3 regions of the Bradyrhizobium barranii subsp. barranii genome follow, and region 1 is predicted to be linked to each of the others. Evidence: riboswitches for the same ligand, from Rfam matches in the RefSeq annotation. Region 1 holds a riboswitch; each other region holds the start of a gene.
The links. A riboswitch is a leader RNA that binds a small molecule or an ion and turns the genes downstream of it on or off. The one in region 1 is predicted to bind cobalamin.
Positions count from the first base shown of each region.

Region 2: linked by a shared signal. The riboswitch ahead of J4G43_RS17450 (TonB-dependent receptor) and the one ahead of J4G43_RS18830 (energy-coupling factor ABC transporter permease) in region 1 are both predicted to bind cobalamin.
Region 3: linked by a shared signal. The riboswitch ahead of J4G43_RS15010 (ribonucleoside triphosphate reductase) and the one ahead of J4G43_RS18830 (energy-coupling factor ABC transporter permease) in region 1 are both predicted to bind cobalamin.

Region 1 covers NZ_CP086136.1:3,985,874-3,992,819, reverse strand. The annotation lists gene cobT (nicotinate-nucleotide--dimethylbenzimidazole phosphoribosyltransferase) at 1-892, opposite strand, end outside; gene cobF (precorrin-6A synthase (deacetylating)) at 903-1,652, opposite strand; gene J4G43_RS18830 (energy-coupling factor ABC transporter permease) at 1,694-2,371, opposite strand; cobalamin riboswitch at 2,409-2,626, opposite strand; gene cobA (uroporphyrinogen-III C-methyltransferase) at 2,672-3,403, opposite strand; gene J4G43_RS18820 (cobyrinic acid a,c-diamide synthase CobB) at 3,400-4,710, opposite strand; gene cobM (precorrin-4 C(11)-methyltransferase) at 4,710-5,492, opposite strand; gene J4G43_RS18810 (cobalamin biosynthesis protein) at 5,489-5,857, opposite strand; gene cbiT (precorrin-6Y C5,15-methyltransferase (decarboxylating) subunit CbiT) at 5,854-6,946, opposite strand, start outside.
Region 2 covers NZ_CP086136.1:3,659,476-3,666,421, reverse strand. The annotation lists gene J4G43_RS17470 (efflux RND transporter permease subunit) at 1-421, opposite strand, end outside; gene J4G43_RS17465 (efflux RND transporter periplasmic adaptor subunit) at 418-1,851, opposite strand; gene J4G43_RS17460 (FixH family protein) at 1,936-2,328, opposite strand; gene J4G43_RS17455 (hypothetical protein) at 2,431-2,796, opposite strand; cobalamin riboswitch at 3,028-3,236, shown strand; gene J4G43_RS17450 (TonB-dependent receptor) at 3,437-5,350, shown strand; gene J4G43_RS17445 (TonB-dependent receptor domain-containing protein) at 5,317-5,784, shown strand; gene J4G43_RS17440 (GFA family protein) at 5,923-6,330, shown strand; gene J4G43_RS17435 (Cj0069 family protein) at 6,491-6,946, shown strand, end outside.
Region 3 covers NZ_CP086136.1:3,106,989-3,113,934, forward strand. The annotation lists gene istA (IS21 family transposase) at 1-690, opposite strand, end outside; gene J4G43_RS15000 (short-chain fatty acyl-CoA regulator family protein) at 1,398-1,565, shown strand; gene J4G43_RS15005 (hypothetical protein) at 1,711-2,289, shown strand; cobalamin riboswitch at 2,250-2,461, shown strand; gene J4G43_RS15010 (ribonucleoside triphosphate reductase) at 2,569-4,605, shown strand; gene nrdD (anaerobic ribonucleoside-triphosphate reductase) at 4,619-4,810, shown strand; gene J4G43_RS15020 (anaerobic ribonucleoside-triphosphate reductase activating protein) at 4,767-5,420, shown strand; gene J4G43_RS15025 (hypothetical protein) at 5,576-5,713, opposite strand; gene ltrA (group II intron reverse transcriptase/maturase) at 6,101-6,946, shown strand, end outside.

The DNA.
Region 1 (6,946 bases):
CCAGCCGATGTCCCTGCTCCGCCGATTGATGCGACGGCAGCAGGAATGGCTGGCACGACGGGTTCAGCCGCACCGCCGCCAGCGCTGCCACGGATACGATGAAGCCATCGATCAACACGGGAATGCGGGCTTGCGCAGCAGCAATGATGGCGCCGCAAATCGCCGCGATCTCGAGGCCGCCGACCGCGCACAGAATTTGTTCCGGCGAAGCGCCCGCAACGCCGTAACGCGCGATCGCAGCGTCGATCACGCGCGCCTTGTGCGCGCGGCCGGCCGCGTCGACGCCGGTACCGCAGCCCGCGATCTCCTCGGCACTGATGCCGAGCAGGCTCGCCGCAATCGCCGCCGACGTCGTGGTATTGCCGATGCCCATCTCGCCGAAGATCAGGAGATCGGGCCTGCTGGCTTCTGCGCGCGCGACTGCGCGCTGACCGGCTTCGAAGGCGAATGCCAGCTCCGTGGGGGGGAGCGCTGCTTCCACGCTGAAGTCGCGCGTGCCGCTGCGCGGCTTGTCAGTGACGATTCCTGCCATCTCCTCCTGCGCCAGCGTACCGGCGTCGACGACCTCAAGGTTTGAGCCAAGCTCACGCGCCAGCACCGAGATCGCGGCACCGCCCGAGGCAAAATTCGCCATCATCGCGATGGTCACTCCTTGCGGATAGGCCGACACGCCCTGCGCGACGATGCCGTGATCGCCGGCGAAGACGATGATCGGCACTCGCGCGGCGCGCGGCTGCTCGGTCGCCTGCAGGCCCGCAAGCTCGACCGCAAGCTGCTCCAGCCGGCCGAGCGCGCCGGCCGGTTTTGTGAGTTGCGCCTGACGCGCGAGCGCCGCCTCGCGGTGGACAGCGGAGACATCGGGGCATTTCCGGGTGACCCATTCAGGGAGCATGCTGCCTCGCTTACGGCCGGCGCTTGAGAATGTAGCTGTCCATGATCCAGCCATGCCGTTCGCGCGCATCCTGTCGCGCGGCGACGATGTGCGGGGCGATCTCGGCCAGAACGCCCGACATGACGATCTGATCGGGCATGCCGAGATAGGCGCCCCACCAGATGTGCAGCCCCGCAGGATCGAGCGACTGGAACGCCGTGCCGCCGTCGAGCATCACCACCACGGTATCGACGCCCTGCGGCCAGCCACCCTCGCGCAAGCGGCGCCCCGTCGTGACGAGGAAGGGCTCGCCGATGTCGTTGAGCGGCAGCGCATGCGCCGCGCACAGCGCCTGGATCGAAGTGATGCCGGGCACGACGTCGATATCAGGCAAGGGATCGAGCCGCCGCGCAATGCGCAGCGACGAATCATACAGTGAGGGATCGCCCCAGATCAGCAGCGCGACTTTGCCATCATCACCGAGATGGCTGGCGATCGTCTGCGACCAGGCCGCGGCCACGGCCTCGTGCCAATCGTCCACGCCCTTGTGATAATCCGCTTCACCGGCATCGCGCACGGGAAGATCGAACTCGGCAATGCGCGTCGTTTGATTGGTGAGCACATCCGCGCAGATCGTCCGCCTGAGATCTGCGAGATCGGACTTCGCCGTCCCCTTGCGCGGGATCAGGATGAGATCGGCCGCGTTGATGGCTTGAACGGCGGCGCGCGTGAGCTGCTCGGGATCGCCGCAACCGATGCCTATCAGGGAGAGCGTGAGCATCGCGCGTTCAGGGGCGGCCATGACGGCCGCCCCTTTGTCTCTTAAGCCGCGTTGTGCAGGCGCGGCGTGACGAGACCGGGCGCGGTGACGCCACGCAGCGATTTTGCCAGTGCCAGCACACCGAGGTCGGCCAGCGGCTCGATCACTATGACGAGCGCGTAGGAGGCCGCGAAGGTCGCGATGTTGACGAGGTTGGTCGCACCGAAGCCCGAGCCATAGAGCGCCCAGAACGCAACCCAGGCGATGACGCCGGCCTGATACGTGGTCGACAGCGCCAGCGCCTGCCGATACCTGAGATCGACATAGGCGGCGTTGCGGGCAATGATCCGCGCGGCGATCGCCTGGATCCCGAACAGCGGCACCAGCAGCGTGGTGACGTTCATGCCGAATTGCGGCAGATCGGGCGGCTCGAAGAAGATGCCCTGGAACAACAGTCCGAACGCAAGGCCGAAGGCCGCGGGCGCCGCCCCAAACAGCAGGAACAGGGTCGAGCCAAGGATGAAGTGCACCTCGGAGACGCCGACCGGGAAGTGCGGCAGGATCTCGAAGAAGACGAACACGAGGCCCGTGGTGGCGAGCGTCCGCGCCGCGAACGACGTGATGCCCTGCTCGCGCACGGTCTCGACCGCGAGCTTCAGCGCAACGCCGCCGACGGCGATGCCGGTTGCGTAACTCAACACGAGCTTGGCGCCCGATACAACTCCGGGTTCGATATGCATGGTTCAGTTCCTTCCTGCCGTCACACCCGACGGCCTTGGCCACAAAACATGCACGGCCGGTCTCCTGGCTCGCGGTTCACTGGGGTTCTCCGGCCTTCCCGGGCCTTGCGGCCCAGTGGCTGATCGGAGTCCCTCACCGCTTACAGTCGCGGGGGCGGCTGGGGTTTTGGGCGGCGCAACTGTCCGCCCACCCCCATTCCCGATTATGCTCTGGCGGCTTGCACCACCCCGAGCACCATGCGTCTCCTGTGTGCCCCTTTCGCCAGCCGGGCGTCAAGGGGCGAAGGGCGGCCGGGACGGTCATGACGGATAATCGCCCGCCAGCGCGCCGAACAGGATCACGGCAGCCGTCGAGGCGGCGCCGCCCCGCGCAAGCTGTTCGGCCAGCTCGGCAATGGTGGTGCGGACCAGCCGCTCGTCGGGACGACCGAGGGATTCGGCGAACAGCGCCGGGGTATCCGGCGCGAGGCCGTGCTCGATCAATTTTGCGACAAGCGCCGGAAAGGTGCGCCGGCCCATATAGACCACGGTGGTCGCTTCGGGATCCGCCAGCGCCGCCCAGTTCAAATTCTGCGGCAGCTCGCCGGTGACATCGGCCCCGGTCACGAACTGCACCCGGCGCGACGTGTGGCGCCGGGTCAGGGGAATGCCGGCTTGCGCGGCGGCGACACAGGCCGAGGTGATTCCGGGAATGATCTCGTAGCCGATGCCGGCTTCGCGCAGCGCCTCCAGCTCCTCCTCGAGCCGGCCAAAGATACCGGCATCGCCCGATTTCAGCCGCACCACACGGACGCCGGCCGCGGCGTAGTCGATCAGCAGGCGGTTGACGTGGTGCTGCTTGGTCGAGGGCCGCCCTGCCCGCTTCCCGACCGCGACGAGATTGGCGCCGGGCCGGGCCAGATCGAGGATCGCGCCGGAGGCGAGGTCGTCATAGAGCACGACGTCGGCATCGCGCAGCCGCGCGGCGCCTTTGAGCGTGAGGAGCTCGGGGTCGCCGGGGCCGGCCGAGATGAAAGTGACAAAACCGCTCACCGATCCTCCGCGATCAGATGGAAGAACGTGCCGGTGGCTTGTCCCCGCCGCGAGCCGGTCTCGGCGATGACCGCGCCTGTTGCATCGTGCACGACCGCCAGCGGCGTATCGGGCTGCGCGATAATCGTCGAATAGTGGAACTCATGACCGCGCAGGCGCGCACCGACCTGATGGCCCGGCATCGGCGCGGCGAGCGCAGCGAGACGATAGCCGAGATGCATGCGGCGCTTGGCAAAGCTCGTCTCCAGTCCGAGCAGGCCCGTCATCTCATGGCGAATGCCGTCGGCGTCGGTCAGAGCGGTTCCCAGCACCATATAGCCTCCGCATTCGCCGTGCACCGGCCGTGTGTCAGCGAACGCGCGCAAGCCACTGCGAAAGCGGGCATTGGCCGCGATCTTCCCCGCGTGCAGCTCGGGATAGCCGCCGGGCAGCCAGCAGACGTCGGCGCTCGCGTCGGGCGCTTCATCGGCAAGCGGCGAGAATGTCGAGATCTCGGCGCCGGCCGCGCGCCAGGCCTCCAGCATGTGCGGATAGATGAAGGAGAACGCGGCATCGCGGGCCAACGCAATGCGCTGCCCGGGCGGCGTCACGTTCATGCCGTTTACCGCCGGTTGCGGCGACCAGCTTGCTGCCGATCGCAGCACCGCATCGAGATCGACATGCTCGGCGACGAAGCGCGCGGCTTCGTCGATCAGCTTGCCGATCTCGGCCTGCTCCTCGGCCTGCACCAGGCCGAGATGCCGTTTCGGCAGGCTGATCTCGGCATGACGCGGCAGCGCGCCGAACACGGCGATGCCGGCGTCGTTGAGTGCACGCCGCACGAGATCTTCATGCCGTGGGCTGGCGACGCGGTTGAGCACCACGCCGGCAAGGCGCACACCGGCTCGATAGTCGCGAAGGCCTGCGGCGATCGCCGCCGCCGTCTGCGCCTGTCCGGAGGGATCGATCACCAGCAGCACCGGCCAGCCCAGCATCTCGGCAATGTCGGCGGTGGCGCCGGTGCCGGAGACGCCGCGCGCCGCGACGCCGTCGAACAGGCCCATCGAGCCCTCCGCGAGCACGACATCGGCATTAGTGCCGCGACCGACGAGATGAGCAATCGTCCCGCGATCCATCGCCCAGCTATCGACGTTGACGGAAGCGCGCCCCGTCGCAGCGGCATGGAAGGCGGGATCGATATAATCGGGCCCGCTCTTGAAGCACTGCACGTTCAATCCGCCATTGCGCCAGGCGCGCGCGAGCGCCAGCGTCAGCGTGGTCTTGCCGACGCCGGAGGCCGGCGCGGAGATGACGAGCCCTGCCGGCATCACGATGCCTCCGGAAAGCGCGGATCGGCGCCGACCGGCCGATAGCGGCGGTCGTAGTCGACGGCATAGAGGCGGCTCTCGTCGAAATCCGCCGCTCCAAGCGTCTTGCCAACCAAAATGAGTGCCGTGCGCTCCATCTCGGTGCCGACGGCGGCATCGAGCGTCGCCAGCGTGGCGCGAACGATGCGCTGGTCCGGCCAGCTCGCGCGCCAGACGATGGCGACCGGGCAATCCGCGCCGTAATGCGGCGTCAGCTCGGCGACGACCTTGTCGAGCAGATGGATCGACAGATGGATCGCGAGCACCGCACCGGTGGCGGCGAACGACGCGAGCTTTTCGCCCTCAGGCGTTGCGCTGGCGCGGCCCGGCGTGCGCGTCAGCACCACCGTCTGGGCAAGACCGGGAAGCGTCAGCTCGACCTCCAGTGCAGCTGCCGCAGCCGAGAAGGACGGCACGCCCGGCGTGACCGTGTAGGGAATACCGAGCGCGCGCAGGCGGCGAAGCTGCTCGCCCATCGCCGACCAGATCGCGAGATCGCCGGAATGCAAGCGAGCAACATCCTTGCCGTCGGCATGCGCGGCAGCGATCTCCGCGATGATCTCGTCGAGCGACAGCGGCGCGGTGTTGACGATGCGGGCGCCGGGCGGGCAATGCGCCAGCACGCCCTCGGGCACCAGCGAGCCCGCATAGAGGCAGACCGGACAGGCCGCGATCAGGTCGCGTCCGCGCAACGTCAGCAAATCCGGAGCGCCCGGTCCTGCACCGATGAAGTGCACCGTCATGCGCCGTCTCCTTCCGCGATCGCGGCGGTCGCGGTGCGATCCCGCGAGACCACCCGCGTCGCAATCAATCGCGCGCGGGGGCCAGCCGCAACGAGCGCCGCGGCTTCAGCGACCGAGCCCGTGCCGAACTTTTCCGCGACGAGTTTTGACTGCGTCGGCGTCTCGATGCCGGCCAGCATGTCCGCCGGAACCGGCTTGATCGGTACGCCGCATTCGCGCGCGAGCTGCTTCAGCACTTCCGCGTCGGCCTTGTCGCTGACAGTCGCGACCGCCGCGAGGCCTTCGGAACCACCGGCTGCCAGCAGCGCCTCGCGCAGCGAAGCCAGCGTGACATCCTTCTTGAATCCGAGTCCGGCGACTTTCATCGAACCGCACTCCATTGCACCACGGGCCGCGACGCTTCCCAGGACCTGTAGCGACCGAGCGGCGCTGCATAGGCAATCTCGACCCGCATCAACTCGCCGCCGTGGCGCTGGTGCAGTTCGCCGAGCAGCGCCTCCGTCTCCAGCGTCACCGCATGCGCGACGAGCCGCGCACCCGGCGAGAGCCGTGACCAGATGGCATCGAACATCGCGATATCGAGACCGCCACCGATGAAGACCGCGTCCGGCACTTCCAGCGCAGCGAGAGCTTCGGGCGCGGACGCCGCGATGACATTAATCCGATGCGCCAATCCAAACGCTGCAGCATTGCTACGGATATTCGCGGCACGATCCTCGCGTGCCTCGATGGCGCTCGCCGTCCCGCCGCACAGCGCCCATTCCACCGAGATCGAGCCAGAACCCGCACCGATATCCCACAGCCGCTCGCCGGGTCGCGGCGCCAGCGCCGAGAGCGCCAGCGCGCGCACCGGCCGCTTGGTAATCTGGCCGTCGTGAGCGAAGAGATCGTCTGACAGGCCTGAGCTGCGGGGAATGCCTTGCCCGCCCCTCGCCTCGACCGCTACTGCGACCAGGTTTTCGGCGAGATCGCCCTCAAAGCTGTCGGCACGATGCTCAGCGATGCCTTCGCGCGCCCCGCCGAGCGCGGCGAGAGTCCAGAACGCCGAGGCGCCCCACCCGCGCTCGCTCAGCCATTTGGCGAGCTCACCGGCCGCCTTGCCGTCGCGCACGAGGCAAATGATGCGCGCACCTCGCACGAGATGCGGTACGAGACGCTCGAACGGCGCGGCATGAAGCCCGAGACAGGCGATGGCTTCGAGGCGCCAGCCCAGCCGCGCGGCGGCGAGCGAGAAGGTCGATGGCGCCGAATGCGCGATCCACTCGTTGGCATCGAGCTTCTCGGCGAGACTTGCACCGGCACCGTGCCAGAACGGATCGCCGGAGGCGAGTACCACCGTCGGCCGGCCGCGGCAGCTCAGCACGATGTCTGCGTCGAACGGCACCGGCCACGGGCGACCGCGCCCCTCCACATCAGCAAGCGCGAGATGACGCTCGCCACCAAAAACAGTTTCT
Region 2 (6,946 bases), 330 kb from region 1:
GGTAGACCCAGCCGACACCGGTGGCGTCGGGCCCGATGGTCGGGGTCACGCCGGCGGGAAGCCTGGACGCCGCGCCGTTCAGGAATTCCATGACGCGCGACCGCGCCCAATAGATGTCGGTGCCGTCCTCGAAGATCACATAGACGAAGGAGACGCCAAAGAACGAGAAGCCGCGTACGACCTTCGATTTCGGCACGGTGAGCATCGCCGTCGTCAGCGGATAGGTGACCTGATCCTCGATCACCTGCGGCGCCTGGCCGGGATACTCGGTGTAGACGATGACCTGCGTATCCGAGAGGTCCGGGATCGCATCCAGCGGAAGGTGAACCAGGGCATAGAGGCCGGCGGCAGCCGCGAAGCCGGTCCCGAACAGCACGAGCAGCAGATTGCGCGCCGACCAGGCGATGATGCGGGCGATCATTTGTGATCTCCCGTTGCATTGCCAGGGCCGGCGTCGGTGGCCTGGGATGCCGCCTCGCCAAACCCCTTCAGCGCCGCCTTCAGGTTGCTTTCCGCATCGATAAGGAAGTTGGCGGAGGTCACCACCGCCTCGCCGTCCGCGAGACCCTGGCGCACCTCGACATAGCCGCCGCCGCGACGGCCGAGCTTGACTTCCCGCGGCTCGAAACGCCCTTCCCCCTTGTCGACGAGCACGGCCTGCCGGCTGCCGGTGTCGAGCACCGCGCTGTCCTGTATCGCCAGGACGGGCGCGGCATCGGCCGTGTCGATGTCGGCATCGACGTACATGTCGGGCAGCAGCACCGCGTCCGGATTGGCGAGCTCGATCCTGATGCGAACGGTGCGCGTGTCGCGGTTCACCTGCGGATAGACGACGGCGATTGTCCCGGTGAAGGTCCGGCCGGCGAAACTGCGCGCGCGCACCGCGACTGACTGCCCCACCGCGATGTTGCCGAGATCGCGCTCGGCCACGTCGACCAGCGCCCAGACCACCGAGGTGTCCGCGATCCGGAACAGAACGTCGCCGGGATTGGCCCGCATCCCTTCGATCGCATTGCGTTCGAGCACGACCCCGTCGCGCGGTGCAGACCAGCGTATGGCGACGGGCGCGGTGTGCGTCTTGTCCATCTCCGCAATGACGGACTCGGGAACGTCGAGATTGACCAGCCGCTGTCGCGAGCCGCGGCCGTACATCTCGACACCGCCGACCGTCTTGGAGGTGATCGTCGCGAGATATTCCGCCGCCGCGGACGCCACCGCCGAACTGTAGATTTCCATCAGCGGCTGGCCGGCCTTCACGCGCGTGCCAGTGGTCACGTCGGCGACCTTCTGCACGAAGCTTTCGGCGCGCATCGCGATCACCGACACGCGGCGTTCATCGAGCTGGATCGTGCCGGGCGCCTTCACCGAGACCCGGATCGAGCGCCGCGCGACGGGCTCGGACTTCACGCCCGCGCGCTGGATCTTGCCGGGCGACAGCTTCACCGTGCCGTCGTCGGCATCGTCGCCTTCGTAAACGGCGACATAGTCCATCCCCATCGGATCCTTCTTTGGGACGGGCGACGTATCGGGCAGTCCCATGGGATTGCGGTAGTAGAGGATTTTTCGCGGCGAAGCCGCCTGCGCCTTCGGCAGCGCCGGCGCGACGGCCGCTCCATCGTCGTCGTAGACCGGCAGATAGTCCCGCCCGCGGTCGTCCTTCTTCGGACCAGCAGACCAGAGCGGCGCACCGCTCGGATCGCGGTAGTAGAGCGGCGTTCGCTCCGCGGCAGCCGCAGCCGATGTTATGTCGGCCTCAGCGAGCCAGCCCGCACCGTTCGAATGCGAGTAGTAGCCGGCCAGGACCAGGCCGCCGCCAAGCGCAAGAGCCGTCAGGAGACGCAGCGTTTTCATGTCGTGTATCCGCGCGCCCGAGAGCGCGCGTCCGTGTGAAGGAAAAAGGGGAATGTCGGGCGCTGCCGGGCAGCGCCCGAACGCTCACTTGATCGCCGTGACGATCACCTTGCCGGTGACGGTCTCCGGTTCGCCCTGCACCTTCACGGACAGCGTCATCTGGTAGCGGCCAGCCATCGGCAGGTCCGTCTTGAAGGCGTACACGCCCGGCTCCCTGGACGGCAGCGGCGCGACCGCCGATTCCATCTCGGCCATCCCGTCCGGGGCCATGTCGAGGCGGGTCTTGAAGATGACCGCATCCGGTATCGGCTTGCCGGTCTGCTTGTTCGTCAGGCGAACGGCGAGCGTGACATCTTCGCCCTTCTTCATCTGCGGAGTGACGGGCTCGAAGGCGTAGTCGCCCGCGCCCGCCATCGCGGCGGAAGCGGCAAGCGAAAGGGTGGCGGCGAGAGCCGCGGTGCTGATCTTGGAAAGCATTGTCCTGTCCTCATGAATTGATCTTTCGCCGTGGCGCGTGAAGCGCGCACGTCAGTCGTCGTCGCGAGCAGGCACGCCGCTCGCGTCTCGGGCTTTGCGAGATCAGATTCGAGGAGGTCGGAAAGGAGGACTGCCGCCGCGGAAGGAAACGACCTGATCCGGGGGAATAGCCATCGTGCTGGCCATGACGGCGAGACGTTCGAACGCCATGGGCCTGACATCACCGAGCGCGATGATCCCACCGACGCAGCAGAAACCCATCCCGCACTTGTAGCCGCCGCTATGGGAGCCTGTTCCCTTCATGTCGGGACAACAATCGTCCATCGACATGTCGGCGTCGCCGCTCATGTGCATGGCCGTCTGCATGCCATCCGACGACATTGCGAGGTTCGCCGCGGACGCGCCAACCGGCAGCATCGCCAAGGATATGGCGATGGCGACTGCCAGGATGGTACGGACGAACTGCATCAATATCGACTTACCTTGTCGGGCCGGAACTCGGCCTCAGTAGCATATTCGGACACCAAAGGCAGTCATTGATCGTGGTCAAGCGTTCGTTACCCAGGCTCGTCCGGAGGCCGGGTTGGACGTTTCGACGCGGTCCTTCGGACTATCGTGCAAAACAGCAACACAAGGCCACCATCGACCGACCGGCCCGTCCAGCAGCCCGCGCGGATGTTGACGCGCTCATCCCCTGATGCCAGTTTCGTGATCGGTAGTGTCCGCAAGGACTCTTCAAGGGAATGCGGTGCGTCCACCTCAGTGGGCAATTCCGCGGGCTGCCCCCGCAACTGTAGGCGGATAGCCGACGACCAAACGAACCACTGGAGCCCCGCTTGGGCCTCTGGGAAGGTGGTCGAAGGCGATGACCCGCGAGCCAGGAAACCTGCTACCAGCCATGGTCACGCGCGAACGCATTGGGCGGGGTGCCCTGATGTCGGACAAGTAGCCGGTGCATCCGCCGCCTGGGGCGAAGGTGGATGACTAAGGCAACCGCGGTGACGGTTTGTTTGCGTCGCCGCAGAGCGTTGTCGTGCAAAATCTTCATTTCCGTGCTGGCGCAAGGCCAGCGTTATCGCGTGCTTTCCTGATTACTCTGCTCTCGTCGGTGTCCTTGTCGTCCGCGGCGCTCGCGCAAAGCGCGACGCAGGACAACCGCTCCCGGGAGGTCGGTCCGGTGATCGTGTCGCCGCCTGCGCCGCGACAGGCTCCTGCCGTCAGCCCGGGCACTCAGAAGCAGCGCGCGGCCCGGCGCGCCGCGGGACGCAATCGTGGCGCCCCTGCTGTCGCCGTTCCGGCCACGCAAGCTCCGAGCGGCCCGGTGCAGACGCCGCTCAACACGGCAGCCGTCACCGACGTCGGCTCCCGGCTCGGCATCACGGCGCGCGAGATGCCGGCGACCGTCGAGGTCATCAGTCAGCGGACGATGCAGGACCTGGGCATCCGGACCACGACCGACGTCGCCAAGGCTGCAGTCGGCGTCACCGGCGGCGATGCGCCCGGCGCGCCCGCCATCTTCTCGATGCGTGGCTTTTCCGGCGACCAGATCTCCACGCTCTACAACGGCATCCCGATCGGGCCGTCGACCATGACCGGCCGTCCCATGGACGTGGCTGGCCTCCAGCAGGTCGAGATCATCAAGGGACCGGACTCGCTGGTGGCGGGCCTCGGTGCGACCGGCGGCGCCATCAACTACGTGAACAAGGCGCCGCACACCGGACCAATCGTCAACGACGCCTTCACCTCCTACGATTCCTTCAACGGCTATCGCGCCGGTTACGGATCGGGCGGCAGCACGCTGATCAACGGCCTCGACTACCGCTTCGACATCAGCCATTTCAACAACAAGGGCTTTATCGACGACACCTATTCGAAGCTCAGCAACGTCTCGGGCCAGCTGAACTATCGCGTCAACGAGAACCTGAGGATCTGGGGCGCGACCGAATACAGGCAGGACAACGACCGCTTCTACTGGGGGACGCCGCTGGTGCCGGCGAACGCGCCGGGCATCGTGCCGACGTATGGCGTCGTCTCCGGCCTCTGGAGCAACTATTACCTCGGCGGCGGCACGCCGGTCCCGGTCACCATCGACGCGCGCACGCTGACCACGAACTACAACGTGCTCGACAATCACAGCGGCGCCGGCGAGCTCTGGCTGCGCAGCGGCTTTCAATGGGACATCACCAACAACATCTCGCTGAAGAGCCAGGTCTATGGCTATGACGCCCACCGGCACTGGTTCAACAACGAGATCTCGTCGTTTGACCAGACCGTAGGCAATTTCGCAGGCGCGCAGAGCATCTACCGCGAGCGCCTGGCGCTCGATCACGCACAGCGACTCTACGGCAACATCACCGACCTCACCGTCAATTCCAATCTCGGCGGAATGGACAATCGCTTCGTCGCCACCGTGGCGGCGAGCAGCAACCAGTTCAACGTCTCGCAGGACACGCTGTTCTTCAATGACTACGTCGACCTCCTCAATCCGGACCGCGGCCTCTACGGCCCGCGCAGCGACGAGAAGATCTACACCCATCTCGACACCGCCTCGCTGTCGTTCGAGGACCGGCTCAAGCTGACCTCGACCTTCGCGCTGATCGGCGGCATCCGTTTTGAGAATATCGAGCTGTCGCGGACCCGCTTCGACGAGAATGGCCTCCTGAAAGCCAACTATCCTTTCTCGAAGACGTTCAATCCGGTCACCGGACGCATCGGCTACACCTGGGACATCGCGCCCGGCGTGATGCTTTACAGCCAGTACGCGACGGCAGCCGACCCGACGGTGGCGAACATCTTCATCCTCAGGCCCACGACGCCGCTGCTGCTCACGACGTCGCGGACCTACGAGACCGGCGTGAAGCTGCTGTCGGCCGACAAGCGCGCGGAGGCCACGTTCTCGGCCTTCGACATCGAGCGCAAGAACGTCTACGTCCCCGAAAGCGGCATCCTCTTCAACGTCGCCGGCAAGATGGCCTCCAAGGCGTCGAGATTGCCGCCGCGGTCAATCCGGTCGCGGGCCTGAAACTGTGGGGTAACGTCGCCTTCGTGCAGTCGCGCTTCATCGACTTCACCTATGTCGACGGCAATGGCGACTTCCAGTCCTATTCGGGCAAGACGCCGCCCAACGTTCCCAACTTCATCGCCAACGCCGGCGCCTCCTATCGCTTCGACACGAAGCTGCCGGTGGAGATCGGCGGCCTCGTCCGTCACGTCGGCGACCGCTTCAACTTCCAGGACAATCTGGTCACGATGGACGCCTACACGATCTTCGACGCATACGCGTTCGTCGATATTCCAAAAGCCTATTTCCCGGGCGTCGACCAGACCCGGATCAGCTTTCGCGTGAGGAACCTGACCAACAAGCTCTACGCGGCGTGGGGCGATCCGGGTTACACCGACCAGATCATCCTGGGCGCGCCGCGCAGCTACGAGGTCGCGGCTTCGTTCAAGTGGTAGTCGCGGATCACCTCGTCCGCGCCGTGGCGGGAGGTGTCACGCGACAGTAGGACGCAATCGCAAATCGATTGCGCCGTTGAAGCCGCAGGTCTCGAGAGCTATCGATCAACGAAACCTCGCTTCCATCGGGAGGAACGCATGAGCACCATCACCGGCGGCTGTCACTGCGGCGCGATCCGCTATCAGGTCGAGGGCGAAGCGATCGTGCACGCGCTGTGTCACTGCCGCGATTGCAGACTTCACGCGGGCGCTCCCGTCGTCGGCTGGACGATGTACGCGGACGATGCCGTCAAGGTGACCAAGGGCGAGCCCAAGGTCTACAGCTCCTCGGAACATGCGCGGCGGCACTTTTGCGGCGACTGCGGAACCGGCCTGTTTTATGTCAATGCCGACATGTTGCCCGGGGTCATCGACGTCCAGAGCGCGACCTACGACGATCCCGACGCCGTACCGGCGACGATGCACATCCAGGTCGCAGAGCGCCTTCGATGGATGGAGCGCGCGCACGAACTGCCGACATTCGACCGCTATCCTCCGCCACCGTAGCGGCGCGCGCGAAGCGTTCGCCGTCTCGATGGAACCGCACAAACACCATCTTGCAACGGCCGGACGATCTCACGTAGATTGATCGGCGTGGGGACGAAGCAGACTCCCCGTGAGACCTCGGTCCAAGCTCTGCGCAGCACGCCATTCGTGGAGCTTGCGCATGGATACCGAACGCCATCCTCCTGTCCGCCATACCGTTGCCATCCTCTCCCGCGGCGACGCCGCCGCGCGCCGGGACGCGACGGCGCAAAACAGCCGCTTCGTCTGCGTTTTCGAAGCACTCGCCGCGGTCGGCATCGAAGCCCGACCGGTGATCTACGACGAGATCTTCGCCGACGCCGTCCGCGATCAACTGCTCGCCGTCGATGGCGTGCTCGTCTGGGTCGATCCGATCCATCAGGGCAAGACGCGCGAGGCCCTCGACCCGCTGCTTCGCGACGTTGCGGCGCAAGGGCCATGGGTGAGCGCCCATCCCGACGTGATCCTGAAGATGGGCGTCAAGGAGGTGCTCTACCGAACGCGTCATCTCGGCTGGGGAGCCGACACGCATCGCTATGACACCGCCGCAAGCTTCCGCGCCGAATTTCCCGCGCGTCTTCAGGCGAACGGTCCGCGC
Region 3 (6,946 bases), 880 kb from region 1:
ATAGTGGCCCATCAGCCCGGCGTAGCGCTGCGTCAGATCCTCCCGTGCGTCGGCGGCCAGATTGCGGAACGCTGCCGACAGGCTGTCGCTGCGATGCTCCCGCGGCACGCCGCCAAGCGCCCACAGCGCGTTCTGCAAGCCCTCTGCCAGGGCGACGAAGCTTTCGCCGCCGAGCACGACATGGGCATGCTCGAAGCCGGAGAACGCCAACCGGAAGTGATAGAGCCGGTGATCGAGCGGCTCACCCGCGATGGTAATACCGAGCGCGCTCACGTCGGTGAAGTCGGACAGACCCAGGCGGCCGGGCTCGTGCTGCTGGCGGAAGATCACGTCCTGTTCGGGGCCGTTGAGCGCCCGCCAGGCGTTGATGCGCCGCTCCAGCGTGCGGCGGATGTTCGGGTTCAGGTCATGATGCCGTCGGCGCAACTCGTCCAGCACGCCGATCACGCGGATGCCGGGCGCAGCCTTCAGGATCGGAACGATCTCGGCCTCCCAATACTGCGCGAGCGGATCGGACCGGCGCCGGCCCCTCGGCGTCTTCTTCTGCGATGGCGGGCGACAATCGCCCTCGATTCGATACGCGCTTGCCTTCGAGAACCCCGCCTTGGCCGCGGCGGCTTCGGGGGACAGTGTCTGTCGGTAGGTCATGTACAGCCTCATCTGGTGGTCGGTGATGTGGAAGCCAGGCAAGGCATCGATTCCCTCTTGTCGAGACGAATCAACAGCTTGCACCAGCCGCACCCGGCCGCCAGACGGGTCCGCAAACGCGCGACGCCGATGGGGACGGTCCTCCGGTCGGGCTACGCCCTCCCTTCGGTCCGCCCCCATCGGCGCAGTCTCACCTTGATTGTCGCTGGAGTCTCACCCTGATCGCCGCCGCGCACAATGATGTCGATTAGGGTATTTGGTGTGATTGATCGCCACTTTCGGAAAACTCCTTTCGCTCCGCCCAGTATGTTCGCGGTTCGCGATCGGCGAATAACTGGAACCCGACGCCGGCCAAGCGTCAGCCGTTAGATCAGGGCGAAGCCCTCGCTACCCACAAACGGAATGACCGCAGATTGCTCTGCGGCCCACCGGATCAAAATATGCTTGTCGGTACTGAAATGGGCAGACCGGCTCTGCCCGCCAGCATTAGCACCGAAGTGGCCCTTCTTCTCCCCGGGCAATTACGGATGGTCACGGGAGGCTCCGTGTCCGGAAAGACATTCGCTGGAGAGAAATTCCTTTCCGATGCTAACGGCAAACCGCGAGCGGCGGCGGGATAGCTCTCCCGGTAGTGCGAAGCGCTCGCACCCAAGGCGGCCGAAGCACAAGAACCAGCAACCCGAACGGCCGGCGGAGTGAGGAGGTCTGGCTTTTCCAGGGCGAAGGCCTCGCTATCCATGCGGCAGGAAATGCTCTTTTGCGGACCGCGGCGCTCGGCTGAACCTCCGCGAAAGACCTTTGTTATCGCACTCGGGTGCGACCTCCAGCACGCCGGTCGATTGGTCTATTCGGACGGCCTGGACCTCAGTAACCCCGCTGCGGTGACTCCGATCGGAGACGGCTGCCGGATCTGCTAACGACCTGCCTGCGCAGCGGGCATTCCCCTCAGCCGGACGTGCCCTGCAGGTTGACGAAAACCGCAGCGCCTGCGCCATACGCTGTGAGTTGACCGCAGCAATGTGCCGCGGGAGACTGTGAACGTCTCCGGAAGCCTTTGTTACAATGACGTCGAGCGATTCCAATCCGTATAGCCGCTATCTCGCAGTTTTGCATTCTTCAAACGGCGTCTCATTGACGTTCGGGCCCACGGCAGAGCTGACCCTCGGATCGCGGCGAAGAGCGATCGAGGCGCGGTGGCGTGTGGCCGGTTTGCTTCGGCGCCGCCGGTTCAAGACGTCGACCCAAGGCGAAGCGATCTGCACGACCATCGCGCCGCAGGACATCGACGAGCTTTCCGATCTTCTTGCGGTCGATGCTGCGCTCGATGCCTTTCGACAGGAACGGCTGCGTCCGCGTGTCGTTGAAGAAATCCTTGGGATTACATCGCGAGAGCGCCGCCGCTGGACCAAGGACGGACGGCTTCCTCAATCCGGGTCCGGATCGTTTCGCCGTGGCCGGCGCTCCATCCGGCCACAAAAATCGCGGCGCTGGCTAGGCAGCCCGAGACAATCGACGCGTGCCGCAACGAAGACGAGAACCCATGACAGGCTCTATACTTCCGCTGCAATAAACTACCTGTTGACACAGTATCGAATACGGCGGCTAGATGTAGTTGTCACGGTCTCTCGAATCACAAGATAGAGAGCTAAGAGGGAAGCCGGTACGGCCGAAAGCCAAAGCCGGCGCTGCCCCCGCAACTGTAAGCGGCGAGCCGCTGTCGATAGGGTCACTGGCGCAAAATCTCCGCGTCGGGAAGGCCAGACAGCGGCAATAACCCGCGAGCCAGGAGACCTGCCGCGACAACAACAGAGTCCTCGGGCGGGGTGTCCCGGTGGTCGCTTGCCGGCAGTCGGCCGCCGAGGGCGGCTCGTTTTCCGCATGCGCCTACCTCGGCCTTGCCCCAACCCATATGGGATGCCGATGTCTGGTCTGGGTCAAAGCAATTCTTTGCAAGCCGCATTGCCGCGCTCGATCGTCAAACGCGATGGCGGCACGGTTGTGTTCGATGCCGGCAAGATCCGTTCTGCGATCGCCCGCGCGGGACGGGCGACCGGCGAGTTCGACGACGAGGCGGCCGGCAGGCTCGCGGGAGAGACTATCAAGGTCATCGCGCACCGCTTCGCCGGCGCAACGCCGCAAATTGAAGAGGTGCAGGATATTGTCGAGCAGGTGCTGATCGCGGCCGACTATTTCGCCACTGCGCGAGCCTATATCGTCTATCGCGAGAAACGCGGACAGGCGCGCCAGGACCACAAGGCGATGGTTGATGTCGCCGCTTCCATCAACGAGTATCTCGAACGTACCGACTGGCGCGTGAATGCCAACGCCAACCAGGGCTATTCGCTGGGCGGCCTTATCCTGAACCTCTCGGGCAAGGTCGTCGCCAACTACTGGCTGTCGCACATCTACCCGCCGGAGATCGGCCGCGCCCATCGTGAAGGCGACATCCATATCCATGACCTCGACATGCTCGCCGGTTATTGCGCCGGCTGGTCGCTGCGCACGCTCTTGACCGAGGGACTGAACGGCGTGCCCGGCAAGGTCGAGGCCGGCCCGCCGAAGCATCTGTCGAGTGCGGTCGGGCAGATCGTCAATTTCCTCGGCACGTTGCAGAACGAGTGGGCGGGCGCGCAAGCCTTCAGTTCGTTCGACACCTACATGGCGCCGTTCATCCGGAGGGACGGCTTGAGCTACGGCGACGTACTGCAATCGATCCAGGAGCTCATCTACAACCTCAATGTCCCCTCGCGCTGGGGTACGCAGACGCCTTTCACCAATCTCACCTTCGACTGGACCTGCCCGGAGGACCTGCGCGATCAGGTGCCGGTGATCGGCGGAGAGGAGATGGATTTCACCTATGGCGACCTGCAGTCCGAAATGGACATGATCAACCGCGCCTATATGGAGGTGATGACGAAAGGTGACGCCAAGGGCCGTGTATTCACCTTTCCAATCCCGACCTACAACATCGCTGCGGATTTCCCGTGGGAGAGCGAGAACGCTGATCGCCTGTTCGAGATGACGGCGAAATACGGCCTGCCCTACTTCCAGAACTTCATCAATTCCGAGCTCAAGCCGAACATGATCCGCTCGATGTGCTGCCGGCTACAGCTCGATCTCACCGAGCTGCTCAAGCGCGGTAACGGCCTGTTCGGCAGCGCTGAGCAGACCGGCTCTATCGGTGTGGTTACCATTAATTGCGCTCGCCTCGGCTATCTGCATCGCGGCGACGAAGCGGGCCTATTCCATCGCCTCGATGCGCTGCTGGAAATCGGTCGCAACAGCCTGGAAATCAAGCGCAAGGTCGTGCAACGCTACATGGACGACGGACTTTTTCCCTATAGCAAGCGCTATCTCGGCACGCTGCGCAACCATTTCTCTACGCTCGGCGTCAATGGCGTCAACGAGATGATCCGCAACCTCACCGCCGATTGCGAGAACATCAGCACACCCTGGGGCCATGCCTTTGCGGTACGGCTGCTCGACCACGTGCGCGCGCGCATCGCCGCGTTCCAGACCGAAACCGGCATCCTGTTCAACCTCGAAGCCACGCCCGCGGAGGGCACGACCTACCGCTTCGCGAAGGAAGACCGCAAGCGCTACCCCGGAATCTTGCAGGCCGGCACCGACGATCTCCCCTATTACACCAATTCGAGCCAGCTTCCGGTCGGCCTCACCGACGATCCGTTCGAGGCCCTTGAGCGCCAAGACGAGCTGCAACGCAAATACACTGGCGGTACGGTGCTCCATCTCTACATGGGCTCACGCTTGTCCTCGGGCGCAGCGTGCAAGAAGCTCGTGCGGCGGGCGCTCTCAAATTTCCGCCTGCCCTACGTCACCGTCACGCCGACATTCTCGATCTGTCCGACGCATGGCTATCTCGAAGGCGAGCATGCCTTCTGCCCGAAATGCGACGCCGAACGGCTCGCAGCCAAGCGGCATGCCGCCGCGCACTGAAAGGAGACCACAGATGAACGAATCCACTGCCCGTGCGACCAGCACCGATTCCGCGGTGACGCTCAGCGACGACGAGCGCCAGCCCTGTGAGGTCTGGACCCGCGTGATGGGTTATCACCGGCCGGTGTCGTCGTTCAATCGCGGCAAGAAAGGCGAGCACAATGAGCGCAGGTTCTTCGCTGAAGCGCGCGTCGCGCTCGGCTGAATTGCGGATTGGCGGGCTCGCCCGGCTGTCCACCTGCGACTGGCCGGGCGAGCTCGTGGCAACGGTGTTCTGCCAGGGCTGCCCTTGGTCGTGCGGCTATTGCCACAACCCGCATCTGATTCCGCCGAGGGGAGAGTCGGAAATCGCGTGGCCGGACGTGCTGTCTTTTCTCGACAGCCGTCGCAGCCTGCTCGACGGCGTGGTGTTCTCTGGCGGCGAACCCACCCTCCAGGCGGCGCTGCCGGACGCGATGCGTGCTGTGCGACGCGAACTCGGCTTCCGCGTCGGATTGCACACCGCAGGGCCCTATCCCACACGGCTGTCCGCCGTACTGCCGCTCGTCGACTGGATTGGCTTCGACGTCAAGGCTGCGTTCGATGATTACGCGCGGATCACTGGCGTCATTGGGAGCGGCATTAAGGCCAAGGCCAGCCTCGTGCGTCTGCTCGAAAGCGGCGTCGCGTGCGACATCCGCACGACGGTTCATGATGCCTTGCTGGATCGCTCCGACCTGGCGCGTCTGGCGTCCGACCTTGTCGCGCTTGGCGTTCCTGCCCATCGGCTTCAGCCGTTCCGCGCGGCCGGATGCACGACCGCGAGCCTGCTTTAGTCCCCGTGAGCCGCTGCAGTCCGGGGTGCCGGCTGCAGCACCTATCCTTCCGCACTCATTCCACCCGAGTTGCGGTCCGCCAGACACCAGGCCATTTGCGATTCCCGGACCGAAGATACCGAGACCCAACAACGAGAGCGCTGCGAGTACTAGCACTACTTTGGGTGCGCCGGGAGACCGGCAAGGAATAGATGGTGGAAGTCCATTGCGATGAAGGTGTAGCGAACCACATCGGCCCCGAGCCGTGCGCAGGCGTCCGCGAGGGTGTCGGCGAAGCGTCGGTAGGGGAGCATGCAGGCCAGCCATTGAGCCGCGAAACAGTGTTATCTCGGGAGCCGACGCTGTCCAAAGAGCGGAAGGCAATATGGGCGAGTGCGCAAACGCGAGCACCCGTCCAACCCGGCGTGGTCGTAGACCCTGGCATGTATGGAAGCTCCTTGTACGGGAACCGGGATATCTCCGGGTCGGCCATCTTCCTTCTCGGAGGAGATGGTCCGCAGCGGGAAGGCGAGGAGCTGTAGCCGCTGATGCACGACACGGAGAAGTCTGACTCTGGCATAGTAGCTGAGAAGCCAACGAACAAAGCCGGATTACTGGCGGCGGAGTGGGCGGAGCCAAGGCCGGGGACCAAGGGAAACGCGGAACAGCAGCGCATGCACCGGACACAGGGCCGGGCTCGCATGACTCAGTCGCTGGACCGCGTACGGACAGCCGCAAGGCTGAGGAAGAAGGACCGGTTCACCGCGCTCTTTCACCACATCAATGTCGATACACTGCGGGCGGCGTTCTTTGCGCTCAGGCGTAAGGCTGCTCCCGGAGTGGATGGCATGACGTGGGAGGACTACGAGGAAGATCTCGAGCCCCGGCTCGCCGATCTGCACAAACGGGTCCAACGAGGAGCGTATCGCCCGCAACCGTCTCGCCGGACGTACATACCAAAGGCAGACGGCAAGCAGCGCCCGTTAGCGATCGCGGCTCTCGAAGACAAAATCGTCCAGGGCGCCACCGTCATCGTGCTCAACGCCATCTACGAAGGAGACTTCTGTGGCTTTTCCTACGGGTTTCGGCCCGGCAGAGGACCACATGATGCGTTGGACGCGCTCTGCACAGCGATCGAGACGCGGAACGTGAACTGGATCATTGACGCCGACATCCAAAACTTCTTTGGCGCAGTCAGTCAACCTTGGCTGGTTCGCTTCTTGGAACATAGGATCGGCGACAAGCGCATCATCCGCCTCATTCAGAAATGGCTGAAGGCGGGTGTTCTCGAAGACGGCGTCGTAGCCGCTGATGACAGGGGAACGGGTCAAGGTTCGGTGATTTCACCGCTTCTCGGCAACATCTACCTGCACTACGCTCTCGACCTGTGGGCCAAACGCTGGCGACAGCGCGAGGTCTCCGGCGGCATGATCATCGTGCGTTACGCGGACGATGTAGTAGTCGGCTTTGAGCGCGAGGATGACGCACGTCGTTTCCTTGACGCGATGCGCGCGAGACTGGAGGAGTTCGAGCTGACGCTCCACCCG